DNA from 4 places in the Planococcus sp. MB-3u-03 genome. Region 2 is predicted to be linked to each of the others. Evidence: riboswitches for the same ligand, from Rfam matches in the RefSeq annotation. Region 2 holds a riboswitch; each other region holds the start of a gene.

Region 1 (4,535 bases), 1.5 Mb from region 2:
ACGGGCGAGAAAATCGCAGCTTACGCCTTGACTGAGCCGAGCTCCGGATCGGATGCTTTGGGTGCGAAAACCGTCGCGAAACTGAACGAGGCGGGTACGCATTACGTCTTGAACGGCGAAAAGCAATGGATCACAAATGCAGGATTTGCGGATGTCTTCGTGGTCTATGCAAAAATCGACGGCGAACAGTTCTCGGCATTTATCGTCGAGCGCGACTTCGGGGGCGTATCGGTTGGCCCGGAAGAAAAGAAAATGGGCATCAAATCGTCTTCCACACGTACATTGATCTTGGAAGATGCAGAAGTGCCAGTGGAAAACCTTCTCGGCGAAGCAGGGCGCGGACACATCATCGCCTTCAACATCTTGAACATTGGGCGCTACAAACTGGGCGTCGGCACAATCGGCGCATCCAAGCGCGCAATGGAATTGACGATTCCTTACACGAACCAGCGCCAGCAATTCAAGACGCCGATCTCTTCTTTCAACCTGACAAAAGAGAAGTTGGCGACAATGGCCTCTAAATTGTATGCTGTTGAAAGTTCCGTTTACCGTACAGTCGGCTTGTTCGAAGACCGCATGAGCGGCTTCACGGATGAGCAGCAAGCTGACGGCAAACTGGTCGCGGATTCCATCGCTGAATTTGCCATCGAATGTTCATTGAATAAATTCTTCGGAACGGAAACTTTGGATTATATCGTCGATGAAGGCGTCCAGCTGCACGGCGGCTACGGATTCATGCAGGAGTATGAAATCGAGCGCATCTACCGCGATTCCCGCATTAACCGAATCTTCGAAGGAACAAATGAAATCAACCGCCTGCTCGTACCGGGTACGCTGCTCCGTAAAGCGATGAAAGGCGAGTTGCCGCTTCTTGAGCATGCACAAGCATTGCAGGAAGAGCTTTTGATGATGATGCCGGAAGAAGTCGGAACGGAAGCCTTGGCCCAGGAAAAAGCTTTGGTGAAAAACGCCAAGAAAATCGCCATCTTGGCAGCCGGCCTTGCCGCACAAACTTATGGCAAGAAACTGGAAGCGGAGCAGGAAGTGCTCGTGAACATCGCTGATATCGTCAGCAATGTGTTCGCGATGGAATCTGTCGTCTTGCGCACAGAAAAAGCCATTGCGGCAAGCGGCGAAGAAAAAGCGAAGCAGAAACTTCTTTATACGCAGATCTTCTGCCAGGAAGCTTTGGAAGAAATCGAAAAAGATGCGAAAGAAACCTTGATCGCAGCAATCGATGGCGACAATCAGCGCATGATGCTGTCCGCCCTCCGCAAATTGACGCGTTCAACACCGTATAACTTGATCGCGAAAAAACGCGAAGCATCCGAAAAATTGATCAACACAGAAAAATACGTCGTTTAATCGACCACAAAGAACGGGAAGGGGAAACCCTTCCTGTTTTTATTCGGATAAAACCAATCTCTCGGCAGTCGACTGGCCCGGGGCATTTTGATATGCTTGGTTACAAGACAGGAGGAGATTTGATGATCCAGTATTACGCTTACCCGAAATGCTCGACCTGCCAAAAAGGCAAGAAATGGCTTGAGGCGAATGGTGCGGAGTTCGACTACATCGATATCTCGCAAACCCCGCCCTCCGCAGCACAGTTGAAAGTAATCCACGAAACGAGCGGCATCGAGCTGAAGAAGTTTTTCAATACGAGCGGCAAGAAATACCGCGAACTCGGATTGAAGGAAAAACTGCCGAACATGTCCGCAGATGAGCAATATGAATTGCTGGCGTCGGACGGCATGCTGATCAAACGCCCGCTCGCTTGGGACGGTTCTCAGGCGACACTCGGCTTCAAGGAAGACGTATACGCAAATACATGGAGTTGACAAGTTTGTCGTCTTGTTTTTCATCCTTGGTTGTGGCAAACTGAAATTGAGTCAATTACATATTTGGAGGGGTTTGGATGAGCACACCACAAGAGCTTCGCTATTCAAAAGAACACGAATGGGTCAAAGTCGAAGACGGCAAAGCACGTATCGGCATTACTCATTTCGCGCAAGATGAACTTGGAGACATCGTATTTGTCGAGCTTCCGCAAGTCGGCGACGAGCTGAAAAAAGACGAGCCATTCGGCAGCGTCGAGTCCGTTAAAACGGTATCGGAATTGTATGCGCCGATCAGCGGCAAAATCGTCGAAGTCAATTCTGAGCTTGAAGACAGCCCGGAATTCGTCAACGAATCCCCTTATGAAAAAGCGTGGATGGTCGTTGTGGAAGCCCCTTCCGAAGATGAGGTCAATGCATTGATGTCAGCTGACGAATATAAAGAAATGACAAACGAGTAAGTTCGGAAAGCGCCTCTTTATGGCGCTTTTTTTCATATATCGTTTTCTGGGGGGATACGTATGGAGAAAGTGATAGTGGTTGAAGGGATCAGCGACAAGACCCGGATAGCTCCCTTGATTGCAGAACCCGTGACGATTCTTTGCACAAATGGTACAGTAAGTGCTACAAGACTCGAGGAAATGCTGTTGCCTTTTGAAGGTCAGGATATCATCATCCTGGTCGATGCGGACGCTTCCGGCGATAAACTGCGCAAGCTCATCAAGCGCGAATTTCCGGAAGCCCGCCATTTCCACATCGACCGAAGTTATAAAGAGGTGGCGACGACGCCGCTGCGCAAGCTGATCGATGTGCTCATCGCAGCCGATGTACAGGTCTTAAATCCAGTAGCAGGGAATGACTATTATGAACGAATGGACACATAAAGAATGGCTCAAGGAAAAAAACACACAGCCTGTGGCAGCGTATTATCTGTATACGCCGATGTGCGGCACCTGCCAAGTCGCGAGCAAGATGCTTGGCGTAGTTGCGGAACTTTTGCCGGGCCTCCCGATGGGCAAAGCCAATTTGAATTATGTACAGGAAGTCGCGGAGCTCTACGAAGTGGAAAGCGTGCCATGCCTGCTGATCTCCCAGGATGGCAAAGTGACGGATAAGGTCTATGCTTTCCAATCGGTGCCTTATTTGTATGAGAAATTGAAATCGGTTGACGAATATAGCCAGCCATGATAAATTTAATTTCTGAAATTAACTTAATAGCGTAACTCTTATAAAGAGAGGTGGAGGGAAGTGCCCGATGAAGCCCGGCAACCGTCATGAAAATGAAATGGTGCCAAGTCACTCAAAGTTCAGGCTTTGAAAGATGAGAGAACGGTTTATTGTGTTTACACATGTGCCTTTCTGCTTATCTGAGCAGGAAGGTTTTTTTATTAGCAAAAGATTTAGGAGAGTGCCCAATCATGATTGAGTTAAAAGGATTGACAAAAATATTCGATACCGGCAAAGTGCGTTTGACGGCTGTCGACCATGTCGATTTGACAGTGCCGGCAGGCGAGATTTTTGGCATCATCGGCTATAGCGGAGCAGGGAAAAGTACTTTGATCCGCCTGCTGAATGGCCTTGAAAAGCCGAGTGAAGGTTCTGTTGAGATCAACGGCCAGAACATCACGGCGATTTCGGGACCGAAGCTTCGCAAAGCCCGCCAGAAGGTCAGCATGATCTTCCAGCATTTCAATTTGCTGTGGTCGCGGACCGTGCGGGAGAACATTGAATTTCCTCTCGAGATTGCCGGAGTGGGGAAAGAGGAGCGGCGCAAGCGTTCTGCAGAGCTGATTGAACTGGTCGGCTTGGAAGGGCGTGAAAACGCCTATCCAGCCCAGCTTTCCGGCGGGCAGAAGCAGCGCGTCGGCATAGCCCGGGCACTGGCCAATGACCCTGAAGTCTTGCTTTGCGATGAAGCGACATCGGCACTCGATCCGCAAACGACCGATGCGATTTTGGATTTGTTGGTCGACATCAACAAGCGCCTTGGCTTGACGATTGTCTTGATCACGCACGAAATGCACGTCATCCGGAAGATTTGCCATCGGGTTGCCGTCATGGAAGGCGGCCGCGTCGTCGAACTGGGCGAAGTGCTGCATGTCTTCCAGCATCCGAAGGAAAATATCACGAAGCGCTTTGTTGCCCAAGTGACCGAGACGGAAGATTCGGCAGAGACCGTCCGCCATTTGCGCGAGCAATATCCGGAAGGGCAATTGGTCAAATTGATATTCGTCGGTGACCAGGCGGAGCAGCCGATCCTGACGCAGCTGATCCGGGAATACAAAGTGGAAGTCAATATCGTCCACGGCAATATCTCTCACACACAGCGCGGTGCTTATGGCACACTGATCCTTCAATTGAAGGGAACAGCAGATGAGATCGCAAAGGCACTTGCCTTCCTCGGTGCGCATGATGTACAGACGGAGGTGATGGGCAATGCTTGAGAATTTGTTCCCGAACGTTGATTGGCAAGCTATGTGGGAAGCGACGCTCGAAACGATTTACATGACGGCAGTGTCCACGCTGTTCACCTTTATCATCGGGCTCGTGCTAGGCGTTATCCTGTTTTTGACTGCACCCAACCAATTATGGGCGAATAAAGTGGTCAACTGGCTATCAGGAGCGTTCGTTAATATATTCCGTTCGATTCCATTTATCATCTTGATCATTTTGCTTATCCCATTCACGAAATTCCTG
Region 2 (4,535 bases):
CTTTAGCGGCTTTGTCGCCGACATAATCCCAGATCGTCGTGTCCGATCCGCTGATGCCTAGTGTCACTTTCGTCGTTTCTCCAGCTGAGCTATCATCTCCGCACGCGGTGAGAAGAGCGGCTACGCCTGCTGTTGCTAAAAGAGCTGTAATTTTTTTCATGATGAAATCCTCCAATGTGTTTTTAAAGTAGTGGTGCTGATGAATAAATAAATCGCTTTATTGAATTTGATTGACGTGCATAAAAGAACTTAGCTCCGGCGCACTCTGCGGGACATGAGGTTGCCGAGTGATTGGACGCCTTGGACAAGGACGACCAGAATGGCGACAGTCAAGAGCATGACCAATGTGTCGAAGCGCTGATAGCCGTAAGTAATGGCCAAGTCGCCGAGTCCGCCGCCACCGATCGCACCGGCCATGGCGGATGCGCCGATCAAGCCGACGATGGCGATGGTCAATGCCAGGACAAGGGAGCTGAGCGCTTCTGGGATAAGGAAGCGGAAAATGATCTGGCCGGGAGAAGCGCCCATCGCCTGGGCTGCTTCGATGACGCCTTTATCGACTTCAAGCAATGAGTTTTCGATAAGGCGGGCGATATACGGCCCTGCGTAAAATACCAATGGAACGATGGCGGCGGCCGTGCCGATCGATGTGCCGACAATGACGCGCGTCAATGGAATGATGGCGACCATCAAGATGATGAACGGAACCGAGCGGAATATATTAATGACGATGTTCAATACGTTAAATACGGCTTCATTTTCGAGCAGGTGGCCCTTTCTCGTGACGACCAGCAAGATGCCAAGCGGCAAGCCAATGAATAGTGAGAAAACGAATGATGCACCCGTCATGTAAAGCGTCTCCCATAAAGCTTCTAAAATTTGCGATTGATCAACCTGCATGTTGCTGAACCTCCTCTACTTGAATATTGTCGTTTCGGATTGAGGCGAGTGCCCGGTCGATTTCTGCGGGTGCGCCGTCGAACTCGACAATCAAGTTGCCGTATGGAATGCCTTGGAGTTCTGTAATGTTACCGAACAGCACATTCAAATCGAGCTGGAATTCACGCGATACTCTTGACATGAATGGTTGGCCGACTGAATTCCCGGTAAACTGCACACGGTATATTGGCCGGGTGCCGTCGTTATAACGGATCTGCTCAAGCAGCGAATCCGGCAATTCGTCGTTCATGACAGAACGGACGAAACGCTTTGTCGTCGCGTGCTGAGGATTGGTGAACACTTCAAACACGCTGCCTTGCTCGATGACGCGGCCTTCTTCAAGCACGGCCACTTTGTCGCAAATTTCCCTGATAACGCCCATTTCGTGAGTGATGAGTAAGATGGTGATATTGTATTCCTGGTTGATGCGGCGCAGTAGATCCAGTATGGACTGAGTCGTCTGCGGGTCGAGTGCTGAGGTTGCTTCATCGCACAGCAATATCGAAGGGTTCGTTGCGAGTGCTCTCGCAATGCCAATGCGCTGCTTTTGCCCGCCGGACAATTGATCCGGGTATTTTTTCGCTTGGTCGGCAAGCCCGACAAAATCCAAAAGTTCCGCCACTTTCCGGTCGACTTCCGCTTTTGGGGTCTTGGCCAGGAGCAGCGGCATCGCGATATTATGGTGCACTGTTTTGGAGTTCAGCAAATTGAAATGCTGGAAGATCATGCCGATGTCTTTTCGCGTATCGCGGATTTTGCGTGCGCTTAAAGTGGAAATATCTTCTCCGTGGATGAGCACGCGTCCTTGCGACGGCCGCTCGAGCAAATTCACCGTGCGGATCAATGAGCTTTTCCCCGCGCCGCTAAATCCGATGACGCCGTAAATTTCGCCGGTCTCGACGGTCAAATCGATGCCATTGAGTGCATGGACTTGCTGCTTGCCGGATACGTAAGTTTTCTTGACTGCTTCAAATTGAATCATGGTGTCCCTCCTGTGGCTGCAAATAACGATTCGAATGAGTGCGAACGAACACTTTCTTGAAATAACAACAAAAAGCCCTCTTTTTTCTTATGCGCAAGAAAAAAGAGGGCTCCAAAGTATGAAACCATCTCATTCTCATCTTCCAAATGCCGAAGCATTTGCAGGAATTAGCACAGTTTTCGCTGGTTTGCGAATCTGCTGCCGAAACGTCATAGGGCCTGTCCCTCGATTTCTCTGGATAAGAAAGTGATGTAAGCTATTCAATTCATTGATTCCTACTCTATTTCGAAATAGCGAAAAGTCAATAGCTTTCATGTAATTTTTGGAAGATAAGTTATTTATAGTAGTTAAAATTTTTAGAAAATATGCTTGACTTTAGCCGAGGCTGTCCACTATACTTTTCAACAAGCAAAAATAACTGAATACTCTTATCACGAGAGGCGGAGGAATAGGCCCTACGATGCCCGGCAACCAACAGGCTCATGTCTGGAAAGGTGCTAAATCCTACAGCGCGCATTTGCGTCGCTGAAAGATAAGAGGAGGCAAATCCGCATATGACGGCCCTCTTCTTTCTGAAGAGGGTCTTTTTGTGTCCTCCTCAAACCGAAAAAACTATCAGAAAACAGGAGGAATTGACAATGACAAACTTTAAACCAGAAACTCTTCTATTACACGGCGGCCAAGAACCGGATCCAGTAACAGGCGCTCGCGGCGTACCGGTCCATAAAACGACTTCTTATGTATTCAAAGATACCGAACACGCACAAAACCTATTCGGCTTGAAAGAAGCGGGCAATATCTACTCACGCATCATGAATCCGACAGTCGATGTGTTTGAACAGCGCGTCGCACTTCTTGAAGGCGGCACTGCTGCAGTAGCTTTGTCTTCAGGAATGGCAGCCATTGCATTCTCAGTGTTGAATATTGCTGAAGCGGGAGATGAAATTGTTGCCGACAGCAATTTATATGGAGGAACTTATAATCTATTTGCCAACACATTACCGCGCTATGGCATTAACGTAAAATTCGTCGATGCCACCGACCCTGAAAATTTCCGTGCAGCGATCACGGACAAAACGAAAGCCTTGTTCGGTGAAATTATCGGAAATCCAAGTTTGAACGTGTTCGACGTCGAGAAAGTAGCCAATATCGCACATGAAAATGGCGTACCGCTTTTGATCGATAATACATTCGCGTCGCCTTTCGTCAGCAACCCGATCGAATTCGGTGCAGACGTGGTCATCCATTCCGCCACGAAATGGATCGGCGGCCACGGGACGACAATCGGCGGGGTAGCGGTCGACGCCGGACGCTTTAACTGGGACAACCCGCGCTTTCCGAATTACACGGAGCCGGATGAATCCTACCACGGCATCCGTTTCGGAATCGATGTACCGGAAGCGGCATTCGCGACGAAATTACGCGTCCAGCTGTTGCGCGATTTCGGTCCATCGCTCAGTGCGGACAGCGCCCATGCACTGCTTCAGGGACTTGAAACTTTGCATCTACGGATTCCACGCCACGCGACGAATGCACAAAAAGTCGCGGAATATTTGAAAGACCATCCGCAAGTCGAGTGGGTCAATTACCTTGGCCTTGAAGGACATCCATCCAAAACACTTGCTGATAAATATTTGAAAGACAGCTATGGTTCGATCGTCAACTTCGGCATCAAAGGCGGACGGGAAGCCGGCCGCAAAGTGATTGATGGCGTTAATTTATGGTCGCACGTGGCGAATGTCGGCGATGCCAAATCATTGATCATCCATCCGGCGTCCACGACACACCAGCAATTGACAGCAGAAGAGTTGAAAAACAGCGGTGTAACGGAAGAGTTGATCCGTTTGTCTGTAGGATTGGAAAACCACGAAGATTTAATCGCTGATTTGGAGCAAGCGATCCAAGTAGCAGTACTCGAGAACGCGTAAGGAGGGATTCGGATGACGACAGTATCCATCGGCCAGCTGAAACTTGAATCGGATCAACTATTGCCCGAAGTGGAATTGGCGTATGAACGCGTCGGAGAAAGTTCTGCACCGGCGATTCTGGTTTGCCACGCGCTGACGGGCGATCAATATGCAGTGGGAACTGCAGATCAACCCGGCTGGTGGGCAGGGCTGATCGGCCCAGGAAAAGCGGTGGATACCGGGCAGTTCCAAGTCATCACTTTCAATGTACTCGGCGGCTGCAGCGGTTCGACCGGCCCGCTTTCGATCAACCCGGAAACCGGTGAACCTTACCGAGCGTCATTTCCTGAACTGACCATCCGGGATATGGTGAGAGCGGAGCGGAAAGCCTTGGAGCTGCTAGGCATCAACCATTTGGCAGCGGTGATCGGCGGTTCTCTCGGCGGCATGAAAGCCTTGGAATGGGCGAGCCTGTACCCTGAGTTTCTGGATACGGCAATTACGCTCGCCGTAACGCCATATTACGGAGATTATGGTGTGGCGTTCAATCATATCGGCATCCAGGCGATCGAAAACGATCCCGAGTTCCAGTCAGGTAATTATCACCCGGAAACCAGGCTGAAAGGATTTGAAATCGCCCGCATGGCCGGCATGGTGACGTATCGGAGCAGCCAGTTATTCAATGGTCGCTTCGGCCGTGCACGCTG
Region 3 (4,535 bases), 580 kb from region 2:
CATCCGGGCGATGATGCCCACCTCAACGATCGCCAGTACAAACGATGGCAGCAAAATATGGTGAAGCCATGCATCCGCCCCTTCCGCAAACGGCACATAACCGGCCACCGGAAAGATCGGCAGCGCGACGCCGAAGCCGAGCACCAATAGCGTCGCGAGCCAGAATTCCGGGACCGATACGCCGAACAAGGAAACCGATGTGAAAATCGGGTCCAAGACAGTCTTGCGCAACGCGACGATGAGGATCGCCACCGGAATGGCAATGACGAGCAAAATCACCGTCGACAGCGCCATCAAGCTGAAGGTCGGCCCGAAATTCTCGGCGATCAGCGAGGTCACCGATTGCGAAGAGTAAACGGAGGTTCCGAGATCCCCCGTGATGACTTGTGCAAACCAATTGAAGAATTGGACATAAAGCGCTTGGTCTAAGCCCAGTTCACGCTCCAAATCAGCAATCGCTTCCGGTGAACTGTCCTCCCCTAAAATGAGGAACGCCGGGTTGCCGGGAGTCAGATGCACGATCATAAAGACGATTACACTGACGACCAGCATGACGGGAATCACCGACAACAGCCGGCGAATCGTGTAGTTCAGCATTGCTTGTTCCCCCTTCTCCATAAAAGGAAGAAAATCGCCAGCATCGTTCCTGACGATTTTCTTCTCTTAGTTATCCTGTTTGATGGCTCGTCGTTAATTTGTTTTATACGTATTCCAGAAGCGCGGGCCATACCATTCGCTATAGTCGTGGATATCGGTTGTGCGCGCATTCAAGTTCGAGATGTTCGTCACTTTTTCAAACGGCAATTCTTCATACAGCGTTTCGTTCAAGCCGGCGAGGATCTGCTGTCGTTCTTCCTCGGATTCCGCTTGTGCCCACTGGGCGATTTGCTCCTGCCATTTCTCACTGTTATACCAGCCACTGCTGTTCGAATCCTGGCTCAACATGCCTGCCTGGTTCGGCGAGAAGAACGGGGACCATCCGACGACAACGAGATCCCAATTGGAAGCCTCTCCCCATTTCTCAAGGTATGTTGCCCATTCATAGGATTCCAGCTCGACCGCAAAGCCGGCTGCTTCAAGCTGCTGTTCAGCGATCTCGGCAATTTTCTTATAGTCGTTGGAATCGCTCGAGAAGATAATTTTGATCGGCTCGCCGTCGTAGCTGCTTTCTTCCAATAAGCGTTTCGCTTCATCCACATCGTAGGACAGGAAGCCGTCTGTGTTTTCTTCCGAATACAGGGCGGTTTGGTTCGGCGTGAACAAAGCGCCGTCCAATTCGTAAAATTCCTCGTTGCCGTATGTTGCTTTGGCAATCGCTTCTTTATCGAGTGCAGCGTTCAATGCCTGGCGTACTTGCAAGTCATCGAAAGGCGCTTCCGATTTATCCGGCGTCAACACCGTATAGCCGTTAGTGGCGGTGCCAGCTTCGATATTCGGCGTGCTTTCGATCACTTCGTACAAATCGAGCGGAACTTCATCGCCGAAATCGTAAAGTCCGGTTTTCAAGCCATTGACCACCACTTGAGGGTCTTTGACGATCTTGAAATGGACCGAATCCACATACGCTTTTTTCTCTCCCGTCAAACCGCTTGTCTCATCGGTTCTAGATGCATAGTCGTCGTATTTGGCCAAGACGATTTCATCGCCGCGCTTCCACGAATCAAACTGGAATGGCCCGGTGCCGATATACTGGTCATGGTCGAGCGGCTTTTCGCCGGCCGCTTCAGCGATTGCTTTCGGTAAGACGACTGCAGCCGATTTCGGGGCAGCCAAGTCAGAAAGCAGAGAACTGTATGCTTTGTTCAATTGAATGGTCAATTGCGAGCCGTCTGCTTCCACGGACTCCACGTGGTCGTTGGTGATCTTGCCGACAGATGACACTTTCAGCCAACGTTCGATGGACGCTTTGGCATCTTCTGCCGTTACTGGTTCCCCGTTATGGAAGCTTACGCCTTCACGCAAGGTAATTGTGTAGGTTTTTCCGTCTTCGCTCACTTCATAATCTTCAGCGAGCAACGGCACTGCTTCAAAATCCTGGTTTAAGGCAAACAAACCTTCATAAATATGCCAGCCGATTTTGCGTGCGGCACTTTCTCCCGTATACATCCAGTCCAGCGTGTTCGGATCTGCGCCGATCGCCACGTTCAGCTCCCCGCCTTCCACTGGTTCTGAATCTCCGTCAGCATTGGACGAACTCGCTTCGCCGCCGGAACAACCGGCCAAGCCGATAAGTGCAATTAAACTGATAAGTAAAAAGATGATATTTTTCACGATGTTCCTCCTTATGATTGAAAAAATGATGTTGCCTCGATTATGTATGCAACTGCCTAAAAGCCTATCCAAGTTCCCAGATTTTCAATGAAGCGTCGAAGTGTTGATGCGCCAATCTGCCGCTCAAGCTCCGACGGTATTTCGAAAACCATTTGTCCATTGAAGGCACCTCCTTCGCCAAAAAAATAATTTATCTTACCTGTTTACTTGGTTTTAACGTAATAAAAAAACCCCTTCTTCTTTTCGACAAGAAGAGGAGTGGTTTCGTACGTTCGATCGCCTCTCTTATCTCTGTACGCGCAGTACAAGGAATTAGCACAGTGCCGCGTTGCGGTCTGCTGCTTTGACGTCTCAGGGCCAGTCCCTCAGTCAATCTCGATAAGATGATTAAATTGTAAAGTTCATGTTACGGCCCTTGATCCGGCTTGTCAACATTATTTTGAAGAAATTGAATTTATTTACATGATGCTAAAATTCGATTTGGTTTACGCTTGCCCTCCAGCCGGCAAGACCTGCGCCTGTTCGATCCATTCAATGGATTTGGCGACGATGAAATCCAATTCATGGTCCATGGAAGCGATGTGATAGGAATTATGGAGTTCGTGCTTGAACGCGTAATCCGAACCGACCTTGCCGAGAATATAGTCGGTGTTGGCTGGCGGCACGACATGGTCTTCAAGCGACTGGAAACAAACGACCGGGCAGCGGACTTCGGCGAGCTTTGCGCGGACAGCATCCATATAGCCAAGCAATTGCTGATACGCTTTGACCGGTGCTTGCCCGTAAGTGATTTCCACCGCATCCGCTTTTTTGATATCGGGCGCATCTTCTGTAACGTAAGCATGGGCCGGGCGGCTGCGGTAAGTTTCAAACTGCGGGATGTCGATCGCCGGATTGATCAACGCGATGCCCTGGATTTCAGGATGGCGGCTGGCCAGATCCAAGCTCAAGGTGCCGCCCATCGATTGCCCGATGACAAAGACCGATGTGCACGCTTGTTTGAGTTCTAAATAAGCCTGCTCAACACTCTGGAACCAGTCTTCATAAGAAAATTGTTCCAACTCCTTGAAATGGGTGCCATGGCCCGGCAGCCGCGGACAGGAAACCGTATAGCCTTGTTCGCCGAGCGCTTCGCCTAATTCCCTGACGCTTTGCGGCGTGCCGAGAAACCCGTGGCACAATAGGATGCCGGTGCTGCCGCCTTTCAGAAAGAAGGCTTCCGCCCCTTGGATGACAGGATATTGTTCGTTCATGCAATCCCTCCTTCAGCTGTTTAAAAATCAGGAGGCCCACTAGCTGCCCCTAATGTGAAGTAATGCGAAAAAAGCTTATTCACATTAGACTATATTCAAAACCTACTTGTCAACTAGGTTTTATAAAATGAACGATCACCCGCACCAGGCGCTGCCTTAAACTTCCGAAGCTTTCCCTTGGCGCGCCCACGAGGCGATCGCTGCAATATCATCGGGAGTCGTGCTGCAACAGCCGCCGATGATATCTGCTCCTGCTTTATGCCAGGCTTTCGAATTGGCTGAAAACGCACCAACTGACGGTTCTTCGCTCCAGGTTTTGCTTACCGGGTCGTAAGTGGCGCCGGAATTTGGATAGACGATGACCGGTTTGGAAGATGCGCTTTTCACTTCCTGGATCAAGGATTCGATAAACTGCGGAGCTGTGCAATTAATGCCGATTGCCGCCACTTGCGATTGCTGCTCGAGCCATTTTGCACAATCCGCGATCCGCTCCCCATCACTGATATGGAACTCATCTTTCGCACTGAATGTAAACCAGGCAGACACCTGCGGAAATTCTTCCAGCACGCTCACAATCGCTTTCGCTTCCGCAAGGCACGGCAAAGTTTCGCACGCCAAAATATCCGCTCCTGCTTCCACCAGCACCCGGATTCGCTCTCTATGAAATGCGGCCAATTGCTCTTCGCCAATCGCATAGCCGCCGCGGTATTCAGACCCGTCCGATAAAAATGCGCCGTACGGGCCGACTGATGCCGCCACTAAAGGCTTCGGCCTGTCCGAGCGATCCGCTGCAGCGCCCCAAAACTCGTCGCGCGCTTGTGTTGCCAACTCGACAGACTTCGTGATCAATGCGATCGCTTGTGATTCTGTCAGCCCTCTCTCCTGATAGCCTTCAATGGTCGCCTGGTAACTGGCCGTAATGGCACAATCCGCCCCAGCCTGGAAATAATCCACATGCACTTTCTTGATCAACTCCGGATTTTCCATCAATATTTTCGCTGACCATAAAGA
Region 4 (4,535 bases), 860 kb from region 2:
TTTCCGCTTGGTCGAGCGTGTAGGCGATGATTTGTTGTTTGGCGGAAGAAGGCAGCAAGGAAAACATTTGCTGGACGCCTTCACGTATGGAAATGCGCTGATCAAGAATTTGATCTTTTATCGGCGACCAACCCGGCGGATCAAACTGTTTCATAATGGCGATCAAATTATCGCGGGAAGTCACCGTTCCGTCGAAGTCGCAAAATATTACCGGTTTGTTCATACGGTCTCACCCCATAATGCTAAAGCTTTTTGTAATTCTTCTTGGTGTTTGGCGGCTTCTGTTAAAGGCTGTCCTTGAAGGGCGGCGTCGATCGCTTGGCGGAATGCTTTTCCGCCGGCAGCAGCGCCGTCCGGATGGCCATGGACGCCGCCTCCGGCATTGATGATGCTGTCGATGCCGTAGTCTTCCAAAAGCAAGGGCACGAGTGCCGGGTGGATGCCGGCAGATGGCACCGGGAAGCTGCGATTTAATGGACTGTTGCTGACTAGTTCGCGCCCGAGCTGCAATGCCGTTTGTTTCTCGAGTGCCACACTGCCGTAAGGGGATGGGAATAAGCTAAAGTCGGCTCCGGCTAGTCGTGTCAGTTTGCCAAGTGCCAGCGCCGTGGAAACGCCGTAAAAATCAGATGACGTGTAGGCGCCGCTGAATGCGGGATGTGCCATCAGCGGGAGTGCCACTTCTTCGTCTTCAGCCAGTTCCTGCAAGACGTCGAATCCGTAGGCATGGACATTGAACAATAAAGCATCCGCCCCGAGTTCACGTGCCCGCCGCGCCTTGTCGCGCAAGCTCGACGTCCGTCCGGATAAATTGACGGCATAGAGCGTGCGATGGCCGGTTTCTGCGTACACTTCGTCCAACACACGACGTGCTGCTAGGATGCGCTTGTCAAACGGCGTCAGCGGGTTGTCGAATAAAATCTCATCGTCTTTCACCAAATCGACGCCGCCGAGTGCCTGTTGACGGAGTTGATCTGATAAATAATCGAGGTCACGTCCGATGACGCCTTTAAAAATGCTCATGGCGAGCGGGCGCCCCGTGACGCCAAGCGTGTCGCGAATGCCGTCAATGCCAAAACGCGGGCCTGGGAACTGGCGGAGCAAGGATTCCTCAAAATCCAAATCAAGTAATTTGATCTCGCCATCGAGCGACAGCTTGCCAAAAACGGTCGTCAGGATGGCTGGCAGATCCGCTGAGAAATTGGCCGCCGGGTAATGGATTTTCAAATGGGCTTGGATGACTCCGTGCTTAGTGGGATGGGTGACGTGCGAGAATTCTTCGACCGACACGACGCGCCCTTTATGCTGTTGCAATTGCTGCTGCTCGAGCAATGGCAAATCGGTCCACGATCCAACCGTCAAACCGAGTGCAATGGCTTCTGCTTTTTTTTCGAATGAACCGGCTTTGCCGAATAATTGATATGTTGCGATAACACCGCTCATGAATAACCCTCCTGCTTAGTGGACATAAAAAAACCTCTTCACAAATAAGAAGAGGTTAAGAATTAACGCCTTCTTATTTCCCAGCCACTCAATTGTGTTGGCTGCAAGAATTAGCACCGTGTCCATGATCGGACCGGTTGCCGGGCTTCGTAGGGCTTGTCCCTCCACCTGCTCTGAATAAGAATAGAATATAGAATTGTTGGTGTTGCAAAGTAATTCTGATTATTCCATGGCAAGCAGTATCTGTCAACGAAGGAAATCAAAATATCTGAAAAATATCCCCTGGTCATTTCAAGAAGGAGATTCATCCACCCATCGCCACGGGAGTCCACGGAAGATCAGATGGAACTCAGCGACATAGACAACCCGAGTAGCGAACTCGCCTTTAGCGGAAAGATTTTCATTTTTTCAAAATATTTTATTGACAATGAATTCTGAATCATGCTAGCATTCGTTTCAGAACTTCATAAATGTTGCATAGCAAACTCTTATCAAGAGCAGGCAGAGGGAAATGGCCCGATGACGCCCAGCAACCGACCGTAATACCGTTGTGAGACGGGGCGCTTTGGCGCCGGGAACACTCCCGCAAGGCACGGTGCTAATTCCATCAGAAATGTACATTTCTGAAAGATAAGAGGCATGGGATCTCTTATTCTGCGCCTCTTTCTTTCGGGAAAGAGGCTTTTTATTATTCTACAGAAAAGAGGCAAATAATATATGACACTTACAGCATCATCTACATACAAAGCATTGACTGAACAACAAGCGATTCAGCTGGCACATGAGCTGGGCGTTTTTGCCCCTGAAGCTGCATTGCAAAGTGAAGAAATCGGAGATGGCAACTTGAATTACGTATTCCGCATCAGCGATTCTGCGAACGGGCAAGGGCTCATCATCAAGCAAGCTTTGCCTTATGCGAAAGTCGTCGGCGAAAGCTGGCCGCTGACGCTTCACCGGGCGACCATTGAAGCGAATGCCTTGAAGCTGCACGGCAAGCTCGCAAAAGGCCATGTGCCAAAAGTGTATGCGACGGATGCTGCGCTTGCTGTCACGGTCATGGAAGACTTGTCGCATTTGACAATTTTGCGCAACGGCTTGATTGACGGCAAGCATTACCCGAAGCTTGCGGAACATATCGGCGGCTATTTGGCGCACACTTTGTTCCACACCTCGGATTTCGGCTTGCATCCGTTCGAGAAAAAGCGGCTTGCGGCTGAGTTCTCCAATCCGGAGCTGTGCAAAATCACGGAAGACCTGATTTTCACCGATCCGTTTTTCGACCACGAGACGAATGACTTTGAAGAGCCGCTGCGCGAAGAGGTTCAGACGATTTGGAACAATGAGCCGCTGAAATTCGAAGTGGCTAAACTGAAGCGCAGCTTTTTGACGGAAGCGGAAGCACTTTTGCATGGCGATCTGCACACCGGCAGTATTTTCGTCGATGAGCAACAAACAAAAGTGATCGATCCGGAGTTCGCCTTTTACGGGCCGATCGGTTTTGATATCGGATTGTTCCTCGCCAATTTGATCGTTCAGGCGATTACGCGCAGCGGCGAAGAACGTGAACTGATTGTGCAAGACATCACACAAACATGGCAAGTGTTCGAAGAGCAGTTTTCAAGCTTGTGGGAAAGCGACGGAATCGAAACGTATAAAACGACGGCCGGTTACCGCGAATACGCCATCGAAAAAATCTTCCACGATGCGATTGGCTTTGCCGGATGTGAATTGATCCGCCGGACGATCGGCTTGGCGCATGTCCGCGACTTGGATGATATTGCAGACGAGTCAACACGCATCGACCGCAAGCGGCAAACCTTGAAAGCCGGGGAAGCATTGATCGAAACTCGCCGCAGCTATCATTCCATCGCTGAACTGGAAGCGGCGATCAAGGAGCTGAGCAAATGACCATTCCGTTATCGGTTATCTGGAAAGATGAACAACTAACCATTTTGGATCAGCGGCTGCTTCCGCAGGCCGTCCAATACGAAACGCTTGAAACTTTGGAACAAGTGCACGACGCGATTTTTCAGTTGAAAGTGCGCGGAGCACCGGCGATCGGCATTGCAGCCGCTTATGGCTTGGCTTTGGCGGCAAGACGGCATCAGACGGTGGACATCGAGTCATTCCGCAAGGATGTAAAAAAAGATGCTGACTACCTCATCGCTTCCCGTCCGACAGCGGTCAACCTGGCCTGGGCGGTCGCACGCTTAATCAATCGGATCGAACAGACGGGAACCGTTGCCCAGGCAAAAACACAGCTGATTGAAGAAGCCCAACTCATCCGCGATGAAGACGAAGCGGCATGCCGCAATATCGGTGAACATGCTCTCGAATTGCTTGCAGACAAAGAGAGAGTATTGACAATCTGCAACGCCGGATCGATCGCGACAGCCAAATACGGCACCGCACTCGCACCGTTCCATCTCGGCAAAGAACGCGGCCAAGAGTTTCAAGTGTATGCATGCGAAACCCGTCCTCTGTTCCAAGGGGGGCGCTTGACCGTCTGGGAATTGCAGCAGGCAGGAGTCGACGTTACGCTCATCACCGATAGCATGGCGGCTCACACGATTGCTGCAAAAGGAATCGAAGCGATCATCGTCGGCGCGGACCGCATTACGGCAAACGGCGACACGGCCAATAAAATCGGTACGCTTAATTTAGCGATTTTGGCACAGGCATACGGCATTCCTTTTTACGTAGCGGCCCCTGTCTCGACATTCGACTTATCGCTAGAAACCGGCAGCTCCATTTCGATCGAAGAACGGGCGGCGGAAGAAGTGGCAACAATCGGCACGCAGCAAATCGCACCGGCCGGAACGAAAGTGTTCAATCCAGCTTTTGATGTCACCCCAGCAAAATACATTACCGCCATTATCACCGAGCGCGGCGTCATCCGCCCGAACGATGAACAAACTATCGAGGCCCAGCTTTATGCGGCGCCGCTAAAAGGAGAAACAATATGAAAAACAAATCAGCGTGGTTCATTTTATTCGGTTTAGTGCTCGCCATCTTACTTTCAGGATGCCAGCCAAAGGGGGAAGCGACGGCAGAAGATGCAGATTCGGAAACTCCGGAAGCGGCAGCGGACC

The links. A riboswitch is a leader RNA that binds a small molecule or an ion and turns the genes downstream of it on or off. The one in region 2 is predicted to bind S-adenosylmethionine.
Region 1: another riboswitch for S-adenosylmethionine. It lies ahead of CW734_RS07175 (methionine ABC transporter ATP-binding protein); the one in region 2 lies ahead of CW734_RS14870 (O-acetylhomoserine aminocarboxypropyltransferase/cysteine synthase family protein).
Region 3: another riboswitch for S-adenosylmethionine. It lies ahead of CW734_RS17760 (ABC transporter substrate-binding protein); the one in region 2 lies ahead of CW734_RS14870 (O-acetylhomoserine aminocarboxypropyltransferase/cysteine synthase family protein).
Region 4: another riboswitch for S-adenosylmethionine. It lies ahead of CW734_RS02320 (2,3-diketo-5-methylthiopentyl-1-phosphate enolase); the one in region 2 lies ahead of CW734_RS14870 (O-acetylhomoserine aminocarboxypropyltransferase/cysteine synthase family protein).

The regions. Positions count from the first base shown of each region.
Region 1 is NZ_CP025135.1:1,185,865-1,190,399, forward strand. It holds gene CW734_RS07150 (acyl-CoA dehydrogenase family protein) at 1-1,365, shown strand, start outside; gene CW734_RS07155 (arsenate reductase family protein) at 1,485-1,841, shown strand; gene gcvH (glycine cleavage system protein GcvH) at 1,919-2,299, shown strand; gene CW734_RS07165 (ribonuclease M5) at 2,360-2,722, shown strand; gene CW734_RS07170 (thioredoxin family protein) at 2,703-3,026, shown strand; SAM riboswitch class I at 3,062-3,166, shown strand; gene CW734_RS07175 (methionine ABC transporter ATP-binding protein) at 3,257-4,282, shown strand; gene CW734_RS07180 (methionine ABC transporter permease) at 4,275-4,535, shown strand, end outside.
Region 2 is NZ_CP025135.1:2,727,450-2,731,984, reverse strand. It holds gene CW734_RS14885 (MetQ/NlpA family ABC transporter substrate-binding protein) at 1-160, opposite strand, end outside; gene CW734_RS14880 (methionine ABC transporter permease) at 250-900, opposite strand; gene CW734_RS14875 (methionine ABC transporter ATP-binding protein) at 890-1,921, opposite strand; SAM riboswitch class I at 2,054-2,166, opposite strand; SAM riboswitch class I at 2,347-2,460, shown strand; gene CW734_RS14870 (O-acetylhomoserine aminocarboxypropyltransferase/cysteine synthase family protein) at 2,560-3,849, shown strand; gene metX (homoserine O-acetyltransferase MetX) at 3,862-4,535, shown strand, end outside.
Region 3 is NZ_CP025135.1:3,303,148-3,307,682, forward strand. It holds gene CW734_RS17755 (ABC transporter permease) at 1-597, opposite strand, end outside; gene CW734_RS17760 (ABC transporter substrate-binding protein) at 691-2,271, opposite strand; SAM riboswitch class I at 2,554-2,656, opposite strand; gene CW734_RS17765 (alpha/beta hydrolase) at 2,757-3,524, opposite strand; gene mmuM (homocysteine S-methyltransferase) at 3,681-4,535, opposite strand, start outside.
Region 4 is NZ_CP025135.1:206,542-211,076, forward strand. It holds gene CW734_RS02315 (2-hydroxy-3-keto-5-methylthiopentenyl-1-phosphate phosphatase) at 1-223, opposite strand, end outside; gene CW734_RS02320 (2,3-diketo-5-methylthiopentyl-1-phosphate enolase) at 220-1,443, opposite strand; SAM riboswitch class I at 1,514-1,627, opposite strand; SAM riboswitch class I at 1,929-2,080, shown strand; gene mtnK (S-methyl-5-thioribose kinase) at 2,161-3,351, shown strand; gene mtnA (S-methyl-5-thioribose-1-phosphate isomerase) at 3,348-4,409, shown strand; gene CW734_RS02335 (sugar ABC transporter substrate-binding protein) at 4,406-4,535, shown strand, end outside.